DNA from 2 places in the Pseudoalteromonas issachenkonii genome. Region 2 is predicted to be linked to the other one. Evidence: predicted binding sites of a transcription regulator. Region 2 holds the regulator's gene; the other holds the start of a gene.

Region 1 (12,518 bases), 1.2 Mb from region 2:
GTTAGCACATTTTGAGCAGCTTGAAATTAAAACGATACTGGCTGATCATGGCGTGACTTTTTCTATGTATTTTAAAGATAACAGTGGCAATAGCCATGAGATCACTTCCCATGACTACCGCATTATAAAACAGCATTTTCCAGCTGTAGCGTTAGGCTCTCACAATGCCAAAAGAGGCTAGGTCCTGTTGAACTTTGCGCAGTAATGTTTGTTCAAAAAAGAGACGATTTAATCGCGTTCTTGATGAGCCTTTTTTATCGCTAAAATAGCGTCTATTTTGCTAATAAAAAGATCAACCAGCTGAGGGTCAAAGTGTTTTCCTGCTTGTTGTTGCATATGCTCTAGTGTTTGCTCAATGCTCCAAGGCTCTTTATAAGGACGTTTTGATGTAAGTGCATCAAATACATCAGCAATCGCTACAATCCGCCCCTCAATAGAGATTTCCTCGCCTTTCAATCCATTAGGATAACCTGTGCCATCCCATTTTTCATGATGTTCAATAGCCAATACATGGGCAAGTTGCAGTAAGGGGGAAGGTGAGTTGGCCAATATTTTAGCCCCTATAGCGGCATGCTCTTTCATGTGTGCAAATTCGTCGGGGGTTAATTTGCCAGGTTTTAACAGTATCGAATCAGGAATACCTATTTTTCCGACATCGTGCATTGGCGCAGCTTGGCGTAATAATTCTGCGTGTTGTTCGTTCATTCCCAACGCTAAAGCAAGTACTTTGCTGTATTGGCTCATTCGTGCAATATGCTCACCCGTATCAGTATCTTTATACTCTGCCGCGCGACCCAATCGCTCAACTAAATCTACATGTGCTTGTTTTAGTTGCTCGGCTTGTACTAAAGAAAGATGAGTTTTTACCCTTGCCTTTACTATCGCAGGGCTAATAGGTTTGGTTATATAGTCAACCGCACCTAGCGAAAACCCTTCCGATTCATCTTGTTCTTGCGTGAGTGCGGTGACAAAAATGACCGGAATGTGTGCGGTTTTAGGATTAGCTTTTAAAATTTTGCACACTTCAAAGCCATTCATATCTGGCATCATTACATCAAGTAAAATGAGTTTTGGCGGATCGTTTTCTATTAATTGCAGTGCCACAGCCCCCGATTTAGCAAACGATAAACGGTAGTTACTCGCTAAGACCTCGCGCATTACTTTTAAATTTGCAGGTTCATCATCGACGATTAATATTCGCGCATGACTTATCGATTGATCCATCGGTATCCTCAGAAGAGCTAGTTATTGAGTGTTGTTAATAATGCGTTGAGCTGTGTTTGTGCATTATCAAATTCAAAGTCATTAAACTGCTCATAAATATTTAAAATAGCAACTTTGTGTTGTTCGGGTGTTATTCTTACAATATAACTTAATAACGTATCATCCAACTCTGCTCGTTTAGCTTGGCTGAGTAAAAGCGTTAATTGGTGAATAAATTCAGCATCTGACACGGTTTCTTTTTGTAATTCATTCTCTTTAAAAGCAATGTGTAAGTGTGATAATTCATCTGCTAGCTGCTGCCACTCTTGCTGACATTTTAATATGCACTGAGTATAACTTGTTATATCACGTTGTTTTTCAGCTTGCGCAATTAAGTAAGATAAATTATTGAGCGCTAAATTACCGGCAAGACCTTTTAAATTATGCAAAATATGAGCATGATGCTTATCGTTTAGCTTAGTGGTCGCCAAGGTTTGCATACTATTTTGATGCTGAGCTAAAAAGAGTACAGCCTCTTTGAGATGTTTCTCTTTGCTGCCCCACATTTTTTCGCCTTTACTAAAATCTATGCGAAGTTTTGAATCTATTGGATCGTTAGTTACTAACTGGCTGATAGCAAGCCCAAGCACCCGTGCTATTTCTTGGTTGAGTTGGTTTATGTCAACGGGTTTGGTTGTAAAACCATTCATACCCGCTTGTTTGGCTGTTAGCTTATCTTGCTGTAGCACACTGGCCGTTAAGGCAATTATTGGCGTGTGCTTTAGTTGTTTTTGCTGCTCTAAAGAGCGAATTGATGCTGTGGCACTGATCCCATCACATTTAGGCATATGAATATCCATTAGGATAATATCAAAGCGATGCTGATTAAACATGTCAATGGCCTCAAAACCATTATTTGCTTTACTTACCTGATGGCCTGCTTGGGAAAGCATAATAGTGAGTAGTTCGATATTTTGTTCAATATCATCCACCACTAAGATTTTTAATGGGGGTAAGCTAAATGCGTTTCTACTAATGGCTTGCACCTGACTTTTTTCGCCTGGCTCAAGCCCAACAGTAAAGGAAAAACAGCTACCTTGACCAAGGGTACTTTGTGCATATATTTTGCCGCCCATTAATTCAACCAGCTGCTTACTAATTGTTGTGCCAAGCCCTGTGCCACCAAATCGGCGTGTTGTGGTGCCATCTGCTTGCTCAAAGGGTTTAAAAATAGCCTCAAGGCGACCTTTTTCGATACCTATACCACTATCTTGTACTTCAAATAAAATGGGTTGATTGGGTTTATGAGTAACCGAAACAGTAACATGGCCTTGCTCAGTAAACTTTATCGCATTGCCGATTAAATTGGTTAGCACTTGGCGTAAACGCGTATCATCACCAAAATAAAATGGATTTACATTGTCAGCTATTTTTAAAATGAGCTGTAAGTCTTTGCGTTTTGCATCAAGCCAAAATGTCGACACAATATTATCGAGCAATTCTTGCAAGTTAAAATGTACTTTTTGAATTTCGAGTTTACCTTTCTCTAGCTTTGCTGAGTCAAGGATATCGTTGAGTAAATGCAATAAAGAACGCGCAGCGTTATTAACGGTAATAATTTGTTTTTGTTGTTCTTTATTAAGCGGACTATCCATTAAAATATCACTAAAGCCAATAATTGCATTCATGGGGGTACGTATCTCATGGCTCATATTTGCCATAAAAGACTGTTTAGCTTGCGCGGCTGCTTCAGCCTCGTATTTAGCTTGCTTTAAGCTTTGCTCATATTCATGGCGCTTGGTTATATCAACTAAAACGCCATCAACCCAGCGTGTATCATCTTTAGAGTTAGTGATAATACTTGCTTGATCAAGTACCCAAATAATATTGCCGTTGCGATGGCGAATGCGATACTCAATTGAGTATTGACTGGTCGATGCAACTGCTTGATCAATCGCTAAAGAAATAGCCGCTTCATCTTCTTTAACAATAAGCTCGGCAAAGGTAATACGCTGCTCAGTAAATTCTTCAGCGCGATAACCCGTTAGTTCATAGACGCTAGGGCTGATAAACAACATACTCCAGTGTTCATCTAACAAGCAGCGAAATACCACACCGGGCATATTGTTCATTAAGGTACGGTATTGTCGCTCTTTTTCAATTAAGCTTTGTTGTAACGCTCTTTGCTCAGTTAAATCGGTAATAAAGCCCACAAACAATGTTTCAGTTTGTAATTGCTTTACTTCACCAATCCCTAAGCGAATTGGAAATTGATGACCATTTTTATGTTTTGCCCACACATCGCGATTAACACCAATAACACGTTTTACCTCATGGTTTGTTGTATTTTTTAAAAAAGCATCGTGTTGATTAGCAATATCATCAGCCATTAATATTTTTACATTCTGGCCAATGACCTCATTATCTTGCCAGCCAAAAATTGTTTCTGCGGCTTTATTAAAGCTCAAAATAGTGCCTTTAATATTGATAGTAACGATGCCGTCAATGGCAGTTGATAAAATAGCATCAAGGCGAGACTCTTCAGCTGATTTTTTCCCCAACAGCATTCTGTAACGGATCATGCCATTGATGATCACAACCACCGCTGTTAATAAAAGCGTGGCGAACGACACACTAATAGCAATAAAGGTTAGATGTGATTGGTTTGTTTGCTCGTTAATTATCGGGCTTGTTGCAATAAATCGCGTAGCAGCCATGCCCATATAATGCATACCAGCCACGGCAAGGCCAAGAATAAGGGCACAAATAATACGATTATGCACAGGCGTTAATTTTTTAAAGTGTGCTGGTAAATGAAAACGTGTATAGAGACTTATAAAAGACAGCAGCACTGCAACAACAATTGAAGCGCCAAACCATATTGGATCATAACGAAGTAAAGGACTTAATTGCATCGCGGCCATACCGCTGTAATGCATGGTGCCAACACCCGCGCCAAATAAAAGAGAGCTTAGAATTAAATTGATAATACGAGGCTTAGAGCTATATGTTTTCAAACAAGAAAAAGCAATGGTACATGCCAGTAAAGCCGGTATAAACGACACAAAAGTGAGTGTGGGATCGTATTCAATTGTAGTGCACAAAGAAAATGCCAGCATAGCAATAAAGTGCATGCTCCAGACCCCTCCGGCAAGGACTAAGGCTGCGGTTATATTGGCTAACTTTCGATAAGATTTAAAATGTGTATTATTTGCTAAATCGATAACGTGCAAAGAAAAATAAGCTGCAAAAATTGCGGTGAGTATAGATAGTGTCACTAAACTTGGGTCGTATACACCATTAATAATTAGGCTTGGATCTGGTTCGTTTATAAAAAAATTAGCTAACATCAATCATTCACATAATAACTCTTAAATTCAGTCTAATATAAAATACAATAATAATCACAAGGTATTGAGTTATAAATTACAAAAGTAACGTAAGTGTTTTAAGCTCTAAACCATACTATTTATTGAGTAGCACTAAATCCATTGTTATTAAAATGGCATTTAGTAGGGATTATTTATAGATTAGCCGTTATGGTACAAGGTAAAATAAAACCCAGTGGTTAATTATAAATAGGCAGCATTCATTGTTGGATTACACTTTAAAGCGTAGTAAGCGAAGAAAAACAGTGGCTATCAAAGTCGCACAACGTGAGCTTACGGTATATGCGCCCCATTTTGTAACGAAAACACAAATTAATGAATGGCTGTTAAGTAAACAGGACTGGATTGATGCTCAGTTACATAAGCAACAAATTCAAGCCGATACACGACAGTTTCCACTCAAAACCCAGAGTATTAAATTATTTAATGAAGCTGTTAATGTGCAATTTGAAAACGCAGTACGCACTCAATGGCAGCAGCACAATGAAAGCCAAACGCTGTTACTGAGTATTTCTTCACGTGTAAAGCATCAAACGCAAATGTATCAAAGTTTGCTAGAGCAGTTTTTGCATGAGAAATTAGAAAGCTATATTGAAATGCGAGTTAACGATTATTGTCAGCTGATGGGTGAAAAGCTACCGAGTAATATTCGTATTCAATTGTATAAACGTCGCTGGGGTAGTTGTAATCGCAGGCGTGAACTAACCTTCAACTTACACTTGGCAAGTGCACCGACATGGGTTATTGACTACGTGATTGTTCATGAATTAGCACATTTAAAATATTTAAATCACAGCGCTCAATTTTGGCAACGTGTGGGATTATTTTATTCAGATTATAAACAAGCAAGTAACTGGTTAAACAATCATGGTATGAGTTTACAGTGGGTATTTGAATAAAAAGAAATAAGGTAGAGAAGAGAAGTGGTGGAGGGAGCTGGATTCGAACCAGCGAAGGCTGAGCCGTCAGATTTACAGTCTGATCCCTTTGGCCGCTCGGGAACCCCTCCACACTAATTGTTATTGCATTTGGCCCCACTTAACTTAGCCTAAGAAAAGTGGTGGAGGGAGCTGGATTCGAACCAGCGAAGGCTGAGCCGTCAGATTTACAGTCTGATCCCTTTGGCCGCTCGGGAACCCCTCCAATGCAACGCGGCAGATAATAGCAAACTTCTTATTTAAGTAAAGAAAAAAGCTAAAGAAAATTCAAATTTAGCCGATAAATACTTATTAATTAGTTAAATAGGCTAAAGTCTATGCAGATTGGTGATTTGTTAATCACGGAGAGCCAGTTAAAAACGAGGCTTAACGAAAGTGTGCACGAAAACCGCCGAGGCGAGTTTGCACTTTTATTAGCAATGCTCTCTCACGATGCACTCGATTTTAGTGAATTCCACCTACCCAAAAGTGACACTAAGCATGATCAAGCTGATGAAAATGCTCTGCGTAAACAATTTGGCGCAGGTCCAAAGCAGCCATTAGCGCCAGATACCTTTAATATGTTAATTGGTAAAAATAACACAGAGCTTTTAGCAAAAATGGGAAGCGCTGTAGGGATGAGTGATATAAAGTTAACTCAGTGCTTAAAGCCTGAGCCATTTAATATTCGTGATGATAAAAACCACATTCCACTGACTGTCATTGATAACTGTGAATTAGCGGTACGTCGACGAATTCAAAATACCAACACCGAGTTATCAAACCCTCAAATGGATGCGGTGGCATTTTATGATGATTTACAAAATGAAGCTATCCACCAGCCATTACATTTGTTTAGTGCCTAATTATATGTGTTCAATTGCTGCTTTATACATGCCATTTGATTGTAATAAACTGTGTTTATAGTAGTAAGTAACTATTGGTTTTATAGGTGCTTTATTTTAATAACTGATTTAATATAAAAAAAGCATCCAAAATTTAAATGCAATTGCTATAATGGCGCAAATGGTATGACATTAAATGCCATTATCATTAAACCAAGGTAATTAGGAACGTAATGAAGAAAACATTCACGCTGAATCATGAGAAAATCAAATACCCTCGTATGGTTGATGCTGCAAAGCATGAAGTGAAAAAATATTTGAAAAGAGAACGTAATAAAACTTTACCTGTTGATGCCGACTACTGGGCATTTGATTGTAAGTTTGGTAACACGGCTGAAGAAGCCCAAGTGGTTCACGTTGCTGAAATTAACAATCACATCAGTGAAATTGAAAAGCAAGGTTTAACTTCTTTTTACTTAGAGATTTTAGCAAGACCTGCACAGCGTCAAGACCTCGATGAAGATGATGGCGAGTAAAACGCTAATTTGCGTTTAGTGTAGTTTTTGAAAATGGGCCTTGTGGCCCATTTTTTGTAGCTGTTATTTATACACTATGACACTTTTTATACTTTTTATTACTGCCGCAAGGGCACGTATCATTGCGCTTTACTTTAATATCGGCAACCGGTGTAATCTCACCATCAAGGTATCGCCATTGTCCATCTTCTTTAATAAACCTTGAATTTTCTGCCAACTCGCAATATAAATCTTGATAAAAGTAGTGAGCTTTAAATGTAACAAATCCTGTTTCATCATTATAACCAGAGTCTAATACGGTTAAGTTTATAAAACGGCAACTATTTGCAAAATCTTTAATTTCTGAAATTGAATTTTCAGCTTGTTTTTCTTTTGCATAACTTTCACGAACAAAAACCGCGTTTTTAACAGCATAAGCACTGTAGCGTGCACGCATAAGTTGCTCTGGTGTGTGTGGCTGTTTGGTTTTTAAATGAAAAGGCTCGCAGCAATCAGCATAAGGTTGCTGACTGCCACAAAAACATAATAGGGCGTTAGAAGTCATGATAAATGTACTGTGTATTAAAACGCTAGTTTATCAAGCTTATTGCGTAAGTGAAATCTCAGGGTGAGCGCTTTTTTTGCTAAAGCAATACAACTTAGTGCGCGTATGGCTCAAGTTTAATGATAACTGCGACAGTTGTTGGTTATTTATTATGTCAGTCCAGGTGATCACCGCGGCAAAATTTCCATTGTGAAGTGCAGAACTTAAAACATACTCTAAATTAACTAAATGCTTTTGACGAATAACCAGTAATTTACTGGTATCAATTGAGCATGAATCAAGTAGCGCTTTGCTCGGTACGTTATCTGGTGCTATTAACAGTGTCCATGCGTTTAGGCTGTTGTATTGGTGTAATACTTTTAATAACTCAAACGTTGCTGAAATTTCATCTTCAATTTGTACAACGTTAACACAATCTGATTGGTCATCTTGTTGATAGCTTTTAACTGTTCTTACGGTAATTGGCTGTAACATAATCTTCTCACTCACTGGGTTTTTATACAGTACATTCATACAGTAGTTTATACAGTTGTTTGGTGCAAGTGTTTTTTGCTATTTTTTTGTACAGTTATTCATCTTAAAACGCGACAGTTACTATAAATATATAAATAATCTATATATAACAATGGTTTAATTTTTATTGAAAGTTAATGCCCACAGAATTAATTTTAAGGCTGGGAGCAAATAAATACAGATGAACAGGGGGTATACAGTAGTTTAAATTAATTAAGCGTGCTTGTTTTGGCTATAAACGCTTAATTAATTTACAGATGAAATGAGTTTTAGGGCAGTGAAATTATTTTTCGCTACTAGAGGGGATCAAATGTGAGAATTGTAACTGGTGAATTTGTTCATACAGGCTGGCTGCGTAGCATTGAGCATCTTTAAGTCGTTTGGTACTAATATGTTTTCGTATATCGCTCATTGCTTCTATGGCAGGTTCATAGCCTTGACTACCGGCTAAGCTAAGCCACGCAGCACCATGAAATACACTTTGCGGCACACCTTGTCCTTTTATAAAAAACAGCCCTAAATAAAACTGCGCGCGATAATTTCCTGCCATTGCTGCCAAACGCATCCATTTTGCGGCTAAGGCGCCTTGTTCATTTTTAAGGTAATAAAGGGCTTTATTTAATGTGTCTTGATCGGTGTTTTTAGAGCTCGCAGGGAGATTTGCATCGCTTGGTTGCGTTACAAAAGAAAGAATGTTGTCTAATTGTTGCTCTAAGTCTTGGCCACTTGGTGTCGTTTTGATCATGCTACTTCGTTTGTTATTTTAATCACTTAGCTAGTTTAGTATATAGCAAGGTAAAATGTCCTGTAAAAAGTTATTTTTATGCTAAAATCTCGCCACTTTTTACAACCACAAGTTTATTATGCTCGAAGCCTTATTCAAAATCCGTGCAAATGATTCTTCGGTTCGCCGTGAATGTATTGCCGGTATGACTACATTTATTACGATGGTTTATATCGTATTCGTAAACCCAGCTATGCTTGCAGAAGCCGGTATGGACCAAGGTGCTGCTTTTGTTGCCACCTGTATTGCTGCTGCAATAGGGTGTTTTATTATGGGTTTGTGGGCCAATTATCCACTGGCATTGGCACCGGGTATGGGATTAAATGCATTTTTTACCTATGGTGTTGTATTAGGTATGGGTTATAGCTGGCAAGCTGCGTTGGGTGCGGTATTTATGTCAGGGTGTATATTTTTAATTCTAAGCTTATTTAAGGTGCGAGAGTGGATTATTAATGCAATCCCTCTGGTGCTCAAGCAAGCAATAGCAACGGGTATTGGCGCATTTTTAGCTCTCATCGCACTTAAAAGTGCCGGTATTATTGTATCAAGTCCTGCAACACTGGTGCAGTTGGGTGATATTACCTCGCCTGGTCCTTTATTGGCTATTTTCAGCTTTTTTGTTATTGCTGCACTGCTTTATCGCGATTTTAAAAGTGGCGTACTGATTAGTATTTTACTAGTCACCGCGATTGCTGTGTCTATGGGGTTAGTGGAGTATCATGGTGTTATTGCTATGCCACCTTCTATCATGCCGACCTTTATGCAACTGGACTTTAGTGCCGCGTTTGAACTGTCGATGTTGAGTGTTATTTTTGCGTTTTTATTCGTTGATTTGTTTGATACCTCAGGCACGTTAGTTGCGGTAACTCAGAAGGCTGGTTTAGCAGATAAAAACGGTAATATGCCGCGTTTAGGTCGTGCATTAAGCGCTGACAGCACAGCAACCATTGCAGGTGCAATGCTCGGTACTTCAACAACCACGTCATACATTGAGTCTGTTGCAGGTGTATCTGTTGGTGGTCGAACGGGTTTGACCGCTGTAGTTGTGGGTTGCTGCTTTTTACTGATGATGTTTTTTGCGCCTTTAGCTCAAATGGTGCCTGCATACGCAACCGCGGGAGCTATTTTATATGTATCTGTATTGATGCTACAAAACTTAAAGTTTGTGAATTGGGACGACATGACTGATGCAATTCCGGTGAGTGTTGTATTATTAATGACACCGCTGACTTTCTCAATTGCACACGGTATTGCACTTGGTTTTATTTCTTATACGGCGGTAAAAGTGCTGTGTGGCAAAAAAGATCAGGTAAGCATTAGTGTTTGGATTTTAACTGCCTTGTTTATTGTTAAGTTCGCATTTTTATCTTAATGCAGTCAGCTTGTTAGAATGTGTATATGTCCTAATATGTAAACACAAAGTGGGGCAAAATCCTATTCAAAAAAAAGCTCATGCAACTGCATGGGCTTTTTTATTTAGAAAGGAATTACCATTTCTTTTTAGGTGCAAATAATACGTCTAAATCATCTTGCTCTTGTTCGTTCTTTTTCTTCAATGATGTAGCATTTGATGCCTTGAGTTCATTACTTATCGTTTCAAGGTAGCCTTCAACTTCAGCTCGTTTTGCCGTAATGTAATCGTCATTAAATGAAACACTGTTAAGTGTGGCAGCTGCTTTTTCAAAGTACTGCCTAGCAGAGCCTATCATTCCAGCTGTTTGCGCTGATAACCCACGCTTTATTTGGCTTTCAATGTTGATTCTTAGTTGTAGCTTTTCAAGGCGTTTGTCTTCTGCAATAAATACCTGGCTGTCTACTTTGCCTTTATTATGCTCAGAACGAATAATAGTGCGTAACTTTTTAATGCCTTGTATCAGCGATATCAGTTGTTTGTCGTTGCCTGGTAATACAAAGCCATCTGAACCATCTTGAATTGGGTTTTGTAGTCGCTCTTTTGCTTCTTTTAAGCGGTTTTTTAGTCCACTACCTCCGCTTGAAATAGACACCATTTGACTGAGCGCATCATGAATTCGTCGTTGTAATATTCGCTGAGTTGCCTCTGAAAGTGGAATGTTGGCGCTATTCATTAATGCTTCTTCGGTTTCTTCAATGATTGCTTTTTGTTTTGTTAACTCTTTGCGTCGTTCAGCTTCTTGTTTTTCTTTGTGTTGCTGAACAGCACTAACCCATAGTGCAATGACTATAAGTGCAACAATTAATACAATTATAATGGAAACTATCATGTTATAATTCTCAAATTCTTAACCTTATTATCTAATCTTACATTAAATATATAAAAGGTGGGAAACTTTGCTCAGATTAACTGAAAAAAGCGTCACCATAAAGCGTTTAAATCTTAATATGTTATGTTTCGATTGCTGATAATCATTGCTACCTCAAGTTTATTTATTGTGTTAACCTGAAATTTCAACAAATTAATTGTTATATTATGTAACATTAATCAGCCTTTTATATAGCTACCTATAGTTAGGGTGCGCTTTTATCTGTCAATGTGAATTATAACGAAACTACATAGCCATGAAATTACAACAACTTAGATATATCGTAGAAGTTCAAAATCATAAATTAAATGTTTCAGCTACGGCTGAGAGTTTATTTACCTCCCAGCCTGGTATTTCTAAGCAAGTACGTATGTTAGAAGATGAGCTCGGTGTACAAATTTTTGGCCGCAGTGGTAAGCATTTAACTCATGTTACAGGCGCTGGCGAGGAAATCATTAACATATCACGCGAAATACTCTCAAAAGTTGAGGGTATTAAAGCGGTTGCGAATGAACATACGCTGCCCGATCAAGGCAAACTTAATATTGCTACCACGCATACACAAGCACGGTATGCGTTACCGAGTGTAATTAAAGGCTTTACTCAAAAATATCCTGCGGTATCACTGCATATGCATCAAGGTACACCACAGCAAATATCGGATGCAGCCGCTCGCGGTGATGCTGACTTTGCCATTGCCACAGAAGCGCTTCATTTATATTCAGATTTAGTAATGCTGCCTTGCTACCATTGGAATCGTAGTATTGTGGTTGCTAAAGATCATCCCCTTGCGAAAAAAGTGGATAATTTAACAGTGGCTGATATAGCCCAATACCCACTCATTACTTACGTATTTGGCTTTACAGGTCGTTCGGAGCTCGACAAAGCATTTAATGCTTACGGATTAGAGCCACATATTGTATTTACTGCCACCGATGCCGATGTCATTAAAACGTATGTGCGTTTAGGGCTAGGTGTGGGTGTGGTTGCATCTATGGCAATTGATCAGGTAAACGACAGCGACTTAGTGTGCATTGATGCTAGCCATTTATTTGAGGCGAGCACGACTAAAATTGGTTTTAGAAAGGGCAGCTTTTTACGCACCTACATGTATGACTTTATCGAACGTTTTGCACCGCATTTAACTAAAGAGCGAGTAGAGCGTGCGAGTTTACTGCGAAATCAAGAAGATGTTGATAAGTTATTTGCTGATATTGAACTTCCTGTAAAGTAACGGCCATAAACAGCAATGAAAAGCCGCTTAGTTTTGCAACTAAGCGGCTTTTTTTGTGCTATGTAATTAACCTGAACTGTGGATAATAAATTCATCTTAAGCAGCTATTTTCAGCGCTAACTGCGTTGAATTTACTTGCAATAGGCTAGCTATTGACGCGTAATTTCGCCTTGTTTTCACTAAAAATCTCTAGCTAGAGAAAATAAACATAAATATCATTTTGATTCAATATGTTAGTAAATCTCTTAACCAGAGTTCAGGTTAATTAGCA
Region 2 (12,518 bases):
AATACTAAATCCTCCGAGCAAATGCCCCATAACTATAAGCGGCTGTAGGTTCATAGTAACCGTCCACATACCTAATGCGGCCTGAAAAATAACAAGCAGTAGCAATATCATAGGCAACCTTACAGGCGTGGTTGGGTACTGACGCTTTAGAAAAGCTAAAATAAACAACACTAAAATTAATACCCCAAGCGTGCCTGCAAAGTAGCGATGGATCATTTCTTTCCATGCTTTTGCTTTTTCAAATATCATATCGGGATAACTTTGAATCGCTTGTGCAATCTCTGCTTCGTGTTTAGGCACGGTTAAAAAGCCATAACAACCAGGCCAATCGGGACAACCAAGCCCTGCGTCACTTAAACGCGTGTATGCGCCCAGAGCCACCACAATTAATGCGAATAAACTCGTTGCTAATACCAAATTTTTATAGTTTTTATACATAGCATCCTCTACTTAGCTCGAACGAGAGTAATTGAGTAATTTTTTTAGATCTTTTAATAACCCTTTTTGGATCAAACGGTTTTCTTGTGGTTGAGAACTAAATGGATACTCCAGTACAATCAGCCCCATATGATCGATTAAATACAAACTGGCAGGTTTTAACTGCTGTTGCTCATCAATAACATGCCAACGCGTTGTAACTAGCTCAGGCTGTCCCATAATAGCCATATCAACTTTGTGTTGGTTTTTGCCAAGGGCAACATATAAGTTGTCTAAAGCGGCTAATTGCTCTGTGCAAGACGCTTTGCATTGTGCTGAATAATTTAAAGCGATGGTCCATTGCTTAGGGTTATGCTGCGCCCAATTGTCTAGCTTAATTTCACGCTCTAAAAATTCACCATGGTTAGTAATTGCTGTAGGTAGCCAATCAAGTTTTAACGCGCTGTAAGCCAGCACTAAGGGAATAGCGCAGCACACAGCAAAGAGTAACAGGGGTTTATTTTTCATTATCTATCCTCTTCCTGCTTGCAAAAATAGCGACCACCACACAGGCAACCGCAATTAAAAACCACTGTACTGAGTAGGCATAATGTTTTTCTGGACTCATAACAACGGCTTCATAATGAGGGGCAGCAATTTCATCAGCTTGACCTTGGCGGTAAGCCATAAAATTCACTAAAGGGCGATTAGATTGGCTACTCAATGCTTGTAAATCAATGATTTGAATTCGTTTGGCTAAATCCGACTGAGTATTGTTATTGGCTAAGGTAAAGCCACTTAAATTATCTTCTTTAATTTGTGCCGTTAACGTAAATTTACCACTAGGTATTGTTACGTTTGGTAGGATTTCTCTTGAACGTTCTGCTTTTACCCAGCCTAAGTTCACTAACAAAAAGCGTGATTCATCAGACAGTTTTAATAATGCCAGTAAGTCGTAACCAACCTGACCATTATAGATTTGGTTATCAAGCAACCAATAATTATTAGTGTCAAAATAACCATTTAACGAAACCAATACACCGGTTTTGTTCCACTCTTTTGGCAGCTGTTGTAACTCTGCCCAGCTCATTACGCCATGTTGTTGTATATTTTCAATGGCACTAAGCTGCTGTTGCTTTTGCTCTGCTCGCTGTAATTGCCAAAACCCTAGTCGCACACAAACCAATACCACAATAACAACCAAGCAAATTGTTATTATTGAGCTAAGCTTTTGTTTGTTAAATACAACTAACTGCATAAGGGTAAAATCCAGTGATTATTAAAATTATTATTGTTCTACTGTTATTATTTATATTATTTAATTTATTTCGTGCTTTATTAATTATGGTGTCAGGGAAAACCAATGGACGCCCTATGTCTCACTTTTTAGGGCGTCGGGTGTTATTTTCTGTTGTGGTATTAGTGATGGTGATTGCCGCACTAAAACTTGGTTTTATTACGGCAAATCAGTCCCCCTTAATCACTAAAGCACATACACAAATACAAACAAACACAGCCAAACAACATCAACAAAATGCCAGTACCAAGCTGCAGCTTGAAAGGCAAAGTGCTTATCTTTAGTGAAATGTCCTTTCATAATGCGCAAAAACACCACCAATAAAATAATTGTTCCTAAGGTGACGTGCATGCCGTGAAAGCCGGTTAACAAAAAGAAGGTATTGCCATAAATGCCCGCATCAAGGGTTAAGTTAAGATCGTTATAAGCATATATATACTCTTCTACCTGCAGCCCTAAAAAGCACACTCCGAGTAAAATGGTCGCTCCCAAGCATACTTTGAGTGGGGTACGTTTATTATTTTCCATCGCCACATGGGCAAAATGTAAAGTTACCGACGAGGCAAGCAAAATAAGGGTGTTGATAAGCGGCAACCCTTGCCAGCCCATTGCTTGGGTCGTGGTGCCTCCTGGGGTATTTAGCAATGGCCACATGGCTTCAAACGTCGGCCACAATACTTCATTTGTCATGGCGTTGTTATCCGCACCTCCAAGCCAAGGCACAGAAAACATGCGAGCATAAAAAAGCGCCCCAAAAAATGCCATGAAGAACATCACTTCTGAAAAAATAAACCAGCTCATACCTTGCCTAAAAGAACGGTCCATTTGTGCAGAATAAAGCCCTTGATCAGACTCGTGTATGACATTTTTAAACCAGCTAAACAGCATGTAAAGTAGTACAGCTATACCTACGTATAACAAGTAAACGCCATTACCACCCTCTTTGCCCATATCCATTACGGTTAAGGCTGCGCCTACCGCAATAAAAAATAACGCAACTGCCCCAACTATTGGCCATGGACTTTGCTCTGGTACATAATAATGTTCATATTTTTGATTCATTTTATTTGCTCCTAGTTTTTCACTAGTTTTATAAGCTAGTTATTACTGGCTACTAGCCTCTCGCTAATATCAAATACGGTATAAGACAGGGTTAACTCTTCTACATCACTGGGTAATTCAGTATCTACATAAAACAATAATGTAAACTCCAGCTCTTCACCTGCCTTTAACGGTTGCTGATCAAAGCAAAAACACGCTATTTTGTGTAAATACTTGGCCGCTTTTCCTGGTGCTACCGACGGTATAGCCTGCATTACTTTATCTTCATTGCTGTTATTTTTAGCGCTAAACTTAACTTCACGCATGGCCCCAGGCTTTACATCTACACTGTACTCTTTAGATTTAACTTCAAAAGGCGCACCACTTTGCGCATGCGTAGTGAAACTAACGCTGACTTCTCTATTTTCAGTGACCAAGGTACTTTGCTGTGCCTGCTCTAACGAGGGCTTACCATTAAGCCCCGTTATATCGCAAAACACGTCATACAAAGGGACCATGGCAAATGCAAATGCAAACATTGCAATGCAAATCACCACCAGCTTTTTTAATAACGGCAAGTGAGTCATTATTTAATGTCCGGCGGCGTTGAGAACGTATGATAAGGCGCAGGTGAATCAACTTCCCATTCAAGCCCCTCAGCTCCATCCCAAACTTTTGCAGGCACTTTGTCGCCCCCCTTTGCACATTTATACACAACCACCACGAATAATAATTGCGATAAACCAAAGGCAAACCCACCTATACTAATAATGGCGTTAAAATCAGCAAACTGTAGCGCATAATCTGGAATACGGCGTGGCATACCGGCTAACCCAACAAAATGCATTGGGAAAAACAGCACATTTACACTTATTAACGACAACCAAAAATGCCATTTTGCTAAGGTAATATTGAACATGTTTCCGGTCCATTTTGGCAGCCAATAATAAGCCCCCGCCATAATAGAAAACACCGCGCCCGTTACGAGTACATAATGAAAGTGTGCAACCACAAAATAGGTATCATGATATTGGAAATCGGCAGGTGTAATCGCTAGCATCAACCCCGAAAAACCACCTAAAGTAAACAACACAATAAATGCGATACTAAACAGCATTGGCACTTCAAAGCTAATAGACCCGCGCCACATAGTCGCTACCCAGTTAAATACTTTTACGCCGGTAGGTACCGATATCAGCATAGTCGCGTACATAAAAAACAACTCACCCGCCACGGGCATACCAGTGGTAAACATATGATGCGCCCACACAATAAAGCTCAACAAGGCAATGGAGGAGGTGGCATACACCATAGAGGCATAACCAAATAGTTTTTTACGTGAAAAGGTGGGAACAATCGTAGAAATAATGCCAAAGGCAGGCAAAATCATAATATAAACTTCAGGGTGACCAAAAAACCAAAAAATATGTTGGAACATCACCGGATCGCCACCACCAGCGGCATCAAAGAAACTGGTCGCGAAGTATTTATCGGTGAGCACCATAGTAACTGCACCAGCAAGTACCGGCATAACTGCAATAAGTAAAAACGCCGTGATCAACCATGTCCACACAAATAACGGCAGCTTCATCCACGTCATACCCGGAGCACGCATATTTACTATGGTGACCACCACATTAATGGCCCCCATAATCGAACTAATACCCATAATATGCACAGCAAATACAAACATTGCTGTGTTGTCGTTACTATAAGTGGTGGAAAGCGGCGCGTAAAAGGTCCAACCAAATGCAGGGCCACCACCGGGCATAAATAATGAAGCTAATAGGATTAAAAACGCAAACGGTAAAATCCAAAAGCTCCAGTTATTCATTCTCGGTAAGGCCATATCTGGCGCACCAATCATTAGCGGGATCATCCAGTTTGCCAAGCCGGTAAAGGCTGGCATAACCGCACCAAACACCATTATTAAACCATGCACTGTGGTCATTTGATTAAAAAAGTGAGGATCAACCAGTTGTAGGCCCGGCTGAAATAACTCAGCTCGAATAACCATCGCCATTGCCCCACCAATTAAAAACATGGTGAGTGAAAAAATTAAATATAAGCTACCTATATCTTTATGGTTGGTTGTAAATAACCAGCGCTTAAAGCCTGTGGCAGGTTGATGGGCATGATGAGCCTCATTGGTATTAGGTTGTTCTGCAATGCTATTCATTATTTAGCCTCCCCATCAGCATCCAGTGCCGCTTGTATCTCGCTCGGTTGAATTACATCACCAGTGTCATTACCCCACGCGTTGCGTTTATAGGTAATAACAGCTGCTATTTGCTTGATTGATAATTGCTTTGCGAAAGACTGCATAGCCGTACCTGGTTTACCGTGGAGCAAAATATCTATATGCCCTTTGATATCACCTATGACTATTGGGCTGCCTTTAAGGGCCGGGAAAACACCCGGTAAGCCTAAGCCAGTTGGTTGATGGCACGCCGCGCAGCTCGCCATATAAACCTGCTCACCAAGCGCCATCAGCTCTTCTTTTGGTACAACTTGGTCTAATAACGCAGCGTCTGCTTCAGCTGCTTTTTGCTTGGCTTGTTTAGCCTCTGCTAACCACGTTTTGAAGTCTTCTTCTGTTTTAGCTTCTACCACAACAGGCATAAAACCATGATCTTTACCGCAAAGCTCTGCACACTGCCCACGGTAAGTACCAACCTCATTAATATTGGTCCATGTTTCGTTAATAAACCCAGGGTTTGCATCTTTTTTAACGGCAAAGTCAGGCACCCACCATGAGTGAATAACATCATCTGAAGTCATTAAAAAACGTACTTTTTGATTAATTGGTAGTACCAGCGGTTTATCGACCTCGAGTAAATAATTCGGGTTTTTATCAGCAAGGTTGGTTATTTCATTTTGAGGGGTAGCTAGCATGGAATAAAACTCAACGTCCTCCCCCATATACTCGTAATGCCACTTCCACTGTGAGCCTGTAATTTTAATGGTGAGATCAGCTTTGCTGGCATCCTCCATGGCAATTAAGGTTTTAGTCGCAGGAATGGCCATAACAATTAATATGACAAAAGGTATCGCAGTCCACAGTATTTCTACTTTGGTGCTTTCATGAAATTGGGCAGGGACAGCCCCTTTAGATTTGCGATGATGAATGAGTGCCCAAAACATAATGGCAAACACGATCACCCCAATCACACAACATATTAAAAAAATAGTCATGTGCAGTTGGTATACATTATTACTTATATCGGTTACGCCTTTACGCATATTATATTGGCTATTAGCAAGCACATTCTGCGAAAAAACAAACAATATAAGCCACAAGGAAGAACTCAGCTTACCCATGTGACGGCTCCTTTGATGCTATTGCTGACGCAAAGCGAAGAGGCATACGGCTTAAACGCCTATTCGTTATTTTTATTTTTTATAAGGGTGCTGGATTTAGTAAATGTGTGTTCTCAAAACGACTAAGCTGTGAGTTATTTTTATTCCAGCTCTTTAATAACTAGTTAAAAAATAAACAATAAGCAAGGTGAGTATGAAAAATAAACAAGGTGTATTTTTTAAAATGCGCAGCTAAAAAAATAGCAACTAGTCAGGCAATTAATCTAAGAGTCAGGTTTAGTAAGGGGTGTATTGAAATTACAGGATAGAAATATAAAAAATTGTTAACTTAAAAAAGCAGAGTAAATTTGTTTATTTATAAAGTATTTAGTGATTTTATTTATGATAGGAGAAGCACTTAACAACATATAGTCATACATTTGATAAGTTAGACATTGTGCTGCTAACAAACCCAGCGCCTAATCACTATTAAGCGCTAAATTATGCTTTAATACTACATCCAGTCAGCGTTACGAATAACACCTACCGCTAAGCCTTCAATATTGAACGACTCATTTTCTAAATCGACCTCAATAGCTGAAAACTCATCATTTTCAGCATGTAAGAGTACTTTTCTGCCCGCTTTTTCTAAACGCTTCACGGTTACATCGTCGTCAACACGGGCAACAATAACTTGTCCATTTTCGGCAACTTGGGTTTTATGCACAGCAAGTAAATCACCATCCATAATACCAATGTCTTTCATACTCATACCGTTAACACGCAATAAAAAATCGGCCGCAGGTTTAAACATTAAAGGGTCAATTTTACAGTGGCTTTCTACATGCTGTTGCGCCAATATTGGCTCACCGGCAGCAACCCTGCCAATTAAAGGCAAGCCCAACTGCTCTGGCTCCTCCTCTTCAACAAGCTGAATGCCCCGACTCGCGCCTGGCTTCATTTTAATAACACCTTTTTTGGCCAGTGCTTTTAAGTGTTCTTCTGCAGCATTCGCACTTTTAAAACCCAGTGTTTGTGCAATTTCGGCACGTGTAGGAGGCATACCAGTGTCTTTAATAAACACTTTAATGAGTTCGAGTATTTGCGCTTGGCGTTTCGTTAATGGTCGCATACAACTGGTTTTCCATACAGTACAATTAACTGTGAGTATATACAGTTATTTAAAAATCGCAAATATAAATTAATGCCTTATATGCCGTTATCATCAAACAATAACCTACTTTAAAAGCAGGGTGATAAATGTAATTATTAGCAACGCATTATCATATTAATAAATTTTAATTCTCAATTACTTATCCAAGGAGCTAGCATGAGTATTTGGCATCAACCGATTACATTAGAGTTTTGTAAGCAATTAGATCAAGGTATTACAGGCCAAGGGACACTCATGAAAACCATGGGAATAGAGATCAGTGAAATTGGTGATGACTACTTAGTGGCAACTATGCCGGCAATTCCAGAGCATCATAACCCTATGGGTATCGTTCATGGGGGTGCAAATGTGGTGCTTGCTGAAACAGTAGCAAGTTATGCCGCTAATTTTATGGTTGATTTCAATCGATTTTATTGTGTTGGCCAAGAAATCAGTGCAAGTCATTTAAAGGCATCACGCAATGGCACATTAACGGCCACAGCGAGAGCTTATCATATCGGCAAGCGCAGCTCGGTTTGGGATATTAAAATAACCAATAGCCGCAATGAGCTTTGCTGCGTATCACGTATGACCGCAGCCGTAGTTGAGCGAAAAGGCTAGTAAGTCAATTAACCAAGGTTGAAGTTAAATTACTTTTCGAGAGGGTAAATAGTAATTTCTACGCCTGCACCAATTGCAGATATACGTAACAAGGTATCTGCATGTAAGGCTTGGTTAAAGCATTTTGGCGAAGTGCCAGACTCAAACCCAATATCGAAAGTTCTGCGTGAACAACTCAACCATTGCTTTAATGCATTGCGTGAACACGACTCGATTAACTCACACAAGTGATTAATCGCTTTATCTGGCGTGGTTATTTCACCTGCAACCTCAATGCGAGCAAGTTGACGGTATTCGTCTTTATCATAATGTAAAATAGTTGCGACCTTTTTTAAATCAGCAACTAATACGCTAATATCTTGCTTTGACTCAAGCTCTAGATCTACATTTAAAAATTGAATTTCCGACATTATCTCGTTTTTACCCTCTATTAATTTCATTGCAAACTTTAACGCAGTTTTACCGTTATACCAAATCAACAACGCAGGAATCACCTCATTAACGCATTTTTAGCGTTAGCCTCTGAATATTGCCCACTATTTACTCCTCAAAAACGCCCTCTACAAAATACGCAAATTAAAATTAAAGCATGCCGGCGGCAGTTTACTTTTTTATTCTAGGCCTTAAACTAGCCGCTCCTGTAGTTCACGTATGTGATGGATATGATTCGGTTTATTTTAGCTTTGTTGGCTTGCTGTGCTTGTTTTTCAGCAATGGGCGAACAATTTACGCGGTTTTCGAGTGCCAAAAAGCACTTAATTAATACCCTTCCCGAAAACGCTAAAAGTATTTATTGTGGTTGCGATATAAAAAAACAAGGCAAAAAGTTGGTACCCGACCCTACCCATTGTGGCTACGTGCCTCGCAACACACTAACCCGCTCAGGCAAAGTAAATCAACGTGCCCTGCGAATTGAATGGGAACATATTGTCCCTGCATGGGAATTTGGTCACCAGTTACAATGTTGGCAAGATGGTGGGCGTAAAAACTGCCGCAAAGTTAGCGCTAAGTTTCGCATGATGGAAGCCGATATAAACAATTTAGCCCCTGCAATTGGTGAAATTAACGCCGATCGCTCAAACTACCGCTTTGGCATGTTAGCCCAAAACGCGACGCAATATGGTCGCTGTGAGGTTAAAGTTAATTTTAAACAACGTGTTGTTGAACCGCCTGTTCATGCACGTAAACGCATTGCCGATGCGTACGCTTACATGCAAAAAACGTATGGTTTAAAAATTTCAGCTAAACAACAAAAGCTATTTAATGCTTGGCAACAACAAGCTTATGCTGCTAACACAAATAGTAAAAAGCTGTAAGTTTAAATTAAAAGCGTGTAACACACGCTTTTAATTAACCTATAACGCTTGGTGTGGTCCAAATATTTCGTAGTGAATGTTTGAGCTTTGCACACCTAAATCAAGTAGCTGGCCTTTTACGTAAGCCATAAATGATGCTGGTCCACACAAATAAAATGCCCCTTCGCTAATAGGTAATGATGCCTCAAGCACCGTTAAATCCATTAGCCCAGTGAAATCACACTCCTCGCCACCTTGATTAAACCAAGTAAATGTTTTTAGCTGTGGATGCATTGCCGTTTGCTGCGCTAAATACCCTTTAAATGAAAATTCGCGGCTGTTTTCACACGCGTGCAAATAACTAATCGCTTGATTTTTATCACCACTAAGTAGCGTTTGCAGCATCGCCATCATCGGGGTTTGGCCAACGCCTGCTGAAATAAGTACCACTGGAGTTACCTCATTTTTTAAAATGAAGTCTCCCGCTGGCGGGTATAACTCTACTCGTGCGCCTTGCTCTAGTGAGTGTAAATAATTAGACACCACGCCAGGCTTTGGTTGGCACTCTTTTTTAACGCTAATACGATAGTTTTTAGCATTGCTCTTTTGCGAAATAGAATACTGGCGGATCTCTTCATATTCTGCGCCCTCAGGCTTAACTTTAATGCCAATGTACTGTCCTGGCTTGTAGGTAATAACTGCTTTACCATCCACAGGTGTCAGCGTAAAACTAGTTACGAATTCAGATTCAACATGTTTATCAGTAATTTCAAACTGGCGCGTGCCTGCCCAGCCACCATGGTTGTTTTTACTGTGCGCATACAATGCCGCTTCTTCGGTAATACAAATATCAGCAAGTACACCGTAGGCCTCGCGCCACGCATATTCAACATCGGCAGTAAACTGCTCAGGAATAAGCTCTTTTAACGTACCGATTAAATGTGCGCCCACAATAGGATAATGCTCAGGTAAAATATTTAAGCTGGTATGCTTATGATTAATTCGCGCTAGCGCCTCTTTTAACACGGCTAAATTATCAATATTTTGCGCGTACGCAGCCAACGCATTAAATAATGCAAATTGCTGACGACCCGTTTCTTGATTAGTCATATTAAAAATATGTTTAAGCTCGGGATTATGACTAAACATGCGCTTGTAAAAATGATCGGTTACGACCGTACCTGCCTCTGCAAGCAATGGCACCGTGCTTTTAACTATTTGTATGGTTTTATCGGATAACATGTTTATTTCCTATGTAATAACTAACTGCTTGCATTTAGCATTACACAGAGTGTGCCAACTAATTAAACCTATAATATTCAAAAGGTTAAATTAACTCGCTTTACAAGATGGGTCTTTATGACCTACTATAAAACCTGTAAAAATACACTAACAGGTCATTTTGACATGAACCAACAATTCAACCTGACGCAAGTTGCATTAGAACTTGCGCAAAGTACGTTACATGCTCACAGTTTTGAGCAACTTTTAGCCACGGTTGAACGTGTTATTCCCAGCGATGCCAGTGCATTATTAATTTGCCAAGGTGAGCAATTAAAACCCTTAGCCATTAAAGGGCTTATGCCCGATAGCCTAGGACGACGTTTTGATATTGCGGAGCATCCTCGCCTTAAAGCCATCTGCAGTAGTCGTTTGGCTCTGCAATTTGCACATGACTGTCCACTACCTGATCCATACGACGGGCTACTACTGGCTAAAACCGGTGATATTCCAGTGCATGCCTGCTTAGGGTTACCCCTTTATGATAAAGACGCACTACTTGGCATTCTGACCTTTGATAGCCTTAACGCCAATGCGTTTGACGGTATTACCACTGATACACTCAACACCTTACAAACCTTGTGCAGTGCGCACTTTAAAACAGCCCTAGAGCTTGCCCATTACAAACAACATGCGCAGCACTCTAGTGAATTAGTACAAGCGTTAAACCGTGAGGCGCTCAAACGTGATGGTGGTGAAATTATTGGCCAAAGCTCTGCAATACAAACGCTTAAAAATGAGATAAAACTGGTTGCGGCATCAAACTTTAGTGTCCTTATTTTAGGTGATACTGGGGTCGGCAAAGAGTTGGTGGCACGTAATATTCACTTACACTCCGCACGTAAAGATCAGCCATTAATTCATTTAAATTGTGCATCACTGCCTGAAAACCTCGCAGAAAGTGAATTTTTTGGCCATGCAAAAGGCGCTTTTACGGGTGCGCAAAATGCTCGCCAAGGTAAATTTCAGTTAGCCGATGGCGGCACCTTATTTTTAGATGAAATCGGCGAGCTGCCTCTGGCTATGCAAAGTAAATTATTACGCGTACTGCAAAGTGGCGAAGTACAAACCGTTGGCGAAGATGAACTTAAATATGTCGATGTTAGAGTGATTGCAGCAACCAATCGCGACCTAAAACACGAAGTAACACAAGGACGGTTTCGCGCCGATTTGTACCATCGATTAAGTGTTTATCCACTCACAGTCGCTCCATTGAAAGCCCGTGATGAAGATGTTATTTTATTAGCTGGTTATTTTGCAGAAAAAACAGCCCGCAAGCTCGCTATTAAACAGCTAAAACTCAGTATTGAAACGCAACTGCTGCTTAAAAAATATGACTGGCCAGGCAATGTGAGGGAGCTTGAGCATGTGATTAATCGGGCTGCATTAAAGGCTAAACAACATCAGTGGCAGCAACCAATTATTACTATTGAACCTGCGCATTGTGAGCTAAATTTAAGCGCTGTTAACACCTTAGCTCTTGAACACTCAAACCAGCTTGTAATCCCACCTTTAGCAAACAACATTTCGTTAAAGCAAGCCACAGATACCTATACTCAGCAACTTATAATACAGCAACTTAAACAACATAATTATAACTGGGCAAGCACAGCGCGTAGTTTACAGGTCGACCGCGCTAACTTAACGCGGCTAGCCAAGCGCTTAGGTGTTTCAATAAAAAAATCGTTGTAGCCTTTTTAACTTAACTTTCGCTGCCTAAAATAATTTTTTAATAGCTGACTAAACGCTTGAACTTTTGCCGTTCGATGCACTAAATGATGCGTAACCAGCCACAAATCGGTTGGCCAACTCAGTTCATTAGGCAGTACAGGGACTAAATCAGAGTATTGCGCTGCAACATCATGCTGTAATCCGCCAATACCGAGTCCTTTTACTATGGCGCGGGTCGCTTCTGAGGTTTCTGACACTCTTAGCTTAACTTGCGACGGGGGAATATTTTCATCAACCCATGCAAAGTAAGGCACTTTGGCATTATACCCTGCTACACCTGACACAAAGCTATGCAGCGATAGTTGCGCTAATGTTTGTGGCAACCCATAACGGCTAATGTAATGCTTTGATGCATAAAATCCTGACGAGAGCGCCGCTAAAT

What was found. Region 2 encodes LexA, which represses DNA repair genes until DNA is damaged. Its sites were predicted from a motif close to TACTGTATNNNNATACAGTA; they were not measured.
Region 1: PISS_RS09235 (SulA-like leucine-rich domain-containing protein) is a predicted target of LexA. The motif match lies at 7,934-7,953, and genes of this name have one in related genera.

What each region holds. Positions count from the first base shown of each region.
Region 1 covers NZ_CP011030.1:2,010,081-2,022,598, reverse strand. Annotated here, with positions in the region: gene PISS_RS09280 (VOC family protein) at 1-181, shown strand, start outside; gene PISS_RS09275 (response regulator) at 229-1,224, opposite strand; gene PISS_RS09270 (PAS domain S-box protein) at 1,242-4,553, opposite strand; gene PISS_RS09265 (M48 family metallopeptidase) at 4,799-5,491, shown strand; tRNA gene PISS_RS09260 (tRNA-Tyr) at 5,517-5,601, opposite strand; tRNA gene PISS_RS09255 (tRNA-Tyr) at 5,651-5,735, opposite strand; gene PISS_RS09250 (VC2046/SO_2500 family protein) at 5,848-6,375, shown strand; gene PISS_RS09245 (DUF6172 family protein) at 6,588-6,890, shown strand; gene PISS_RS09240 (YchJ family protein) at 6,958-7,434, opposite strand; gene PISS_RS09235 (SulA-like leucine-rich domain-containing protein) at 7,474-7,908, opposite strand; gene PISS_RS09230 (SEL1-like repeat protein) at 8,231-8,692, opposite strand; gene PISS_RS09225 (NCS2 family permease) at 8,811-10,103, shown strand; gene PISS_RS09220 (hypothetical protein) at 10,219-10,974, opposite strand; gene cysB (HTH-type transcriptional regulator CysB) at 11,270-12,247, shown strand; gene PISS_RS09210 (L-serine ammonia-lyase) at 12,513-12,518, opposite strand, start outside.
Region 2 covers NZ_CP011030.1:3,215,314-3,227,831, forward strand. Annotated here, with positions in the region: gene PISS_RS14930 (COX15/CtaA family protein) at 1-438, opposite strand, end outside; gene PISS_RS14935 (hypothetical protein) at 451-945, opposite strand; gene PISS_RS14940 (SURF1 family protein) at 935-1,675, opposite strand; gene PISS_RS19150 (DUF2909 family protein) at 1,690-1,998, shown strand; gene PISS_RS14950 (cytochrome c oxidase subunit 3) at 1,901-2,776, opposite strand; gene PISS_RS14955 (cytochrome c oxidase assembly protein) at 2,812-3,342, opposite strand; gene ctaD (cytochrome c oxidase subunit I) at 3,342-4,934, opposite strand; gene coxB (cytochrome c oxidase subunit II) at 4,934-6,076, opposite strand; gene lexA (transcriptional repressor LexA) at 6,570-7,187, opposite strand; gene PISS_RS14975 (PaaI family thioesterase) at 7,386-7,829, shown strand; gene PISS_RS14980 (hypothetical protein) at 7,859-8,239, opposite strand; gene PISS_RS14985 (endonuclease) at 8,492-9,145, shown strand; gene hmpA (NO-inducible flavohemoprotein) at 9,185-10,366, opposite strand; gene norR (nitric oxide reductase transcriptional regulator NorR) at 10,532-12,097, shown strand; gene PISS_RS15000 (LysR family transcriptional regulator) at 12,103-12,518, opposite strand, start outside.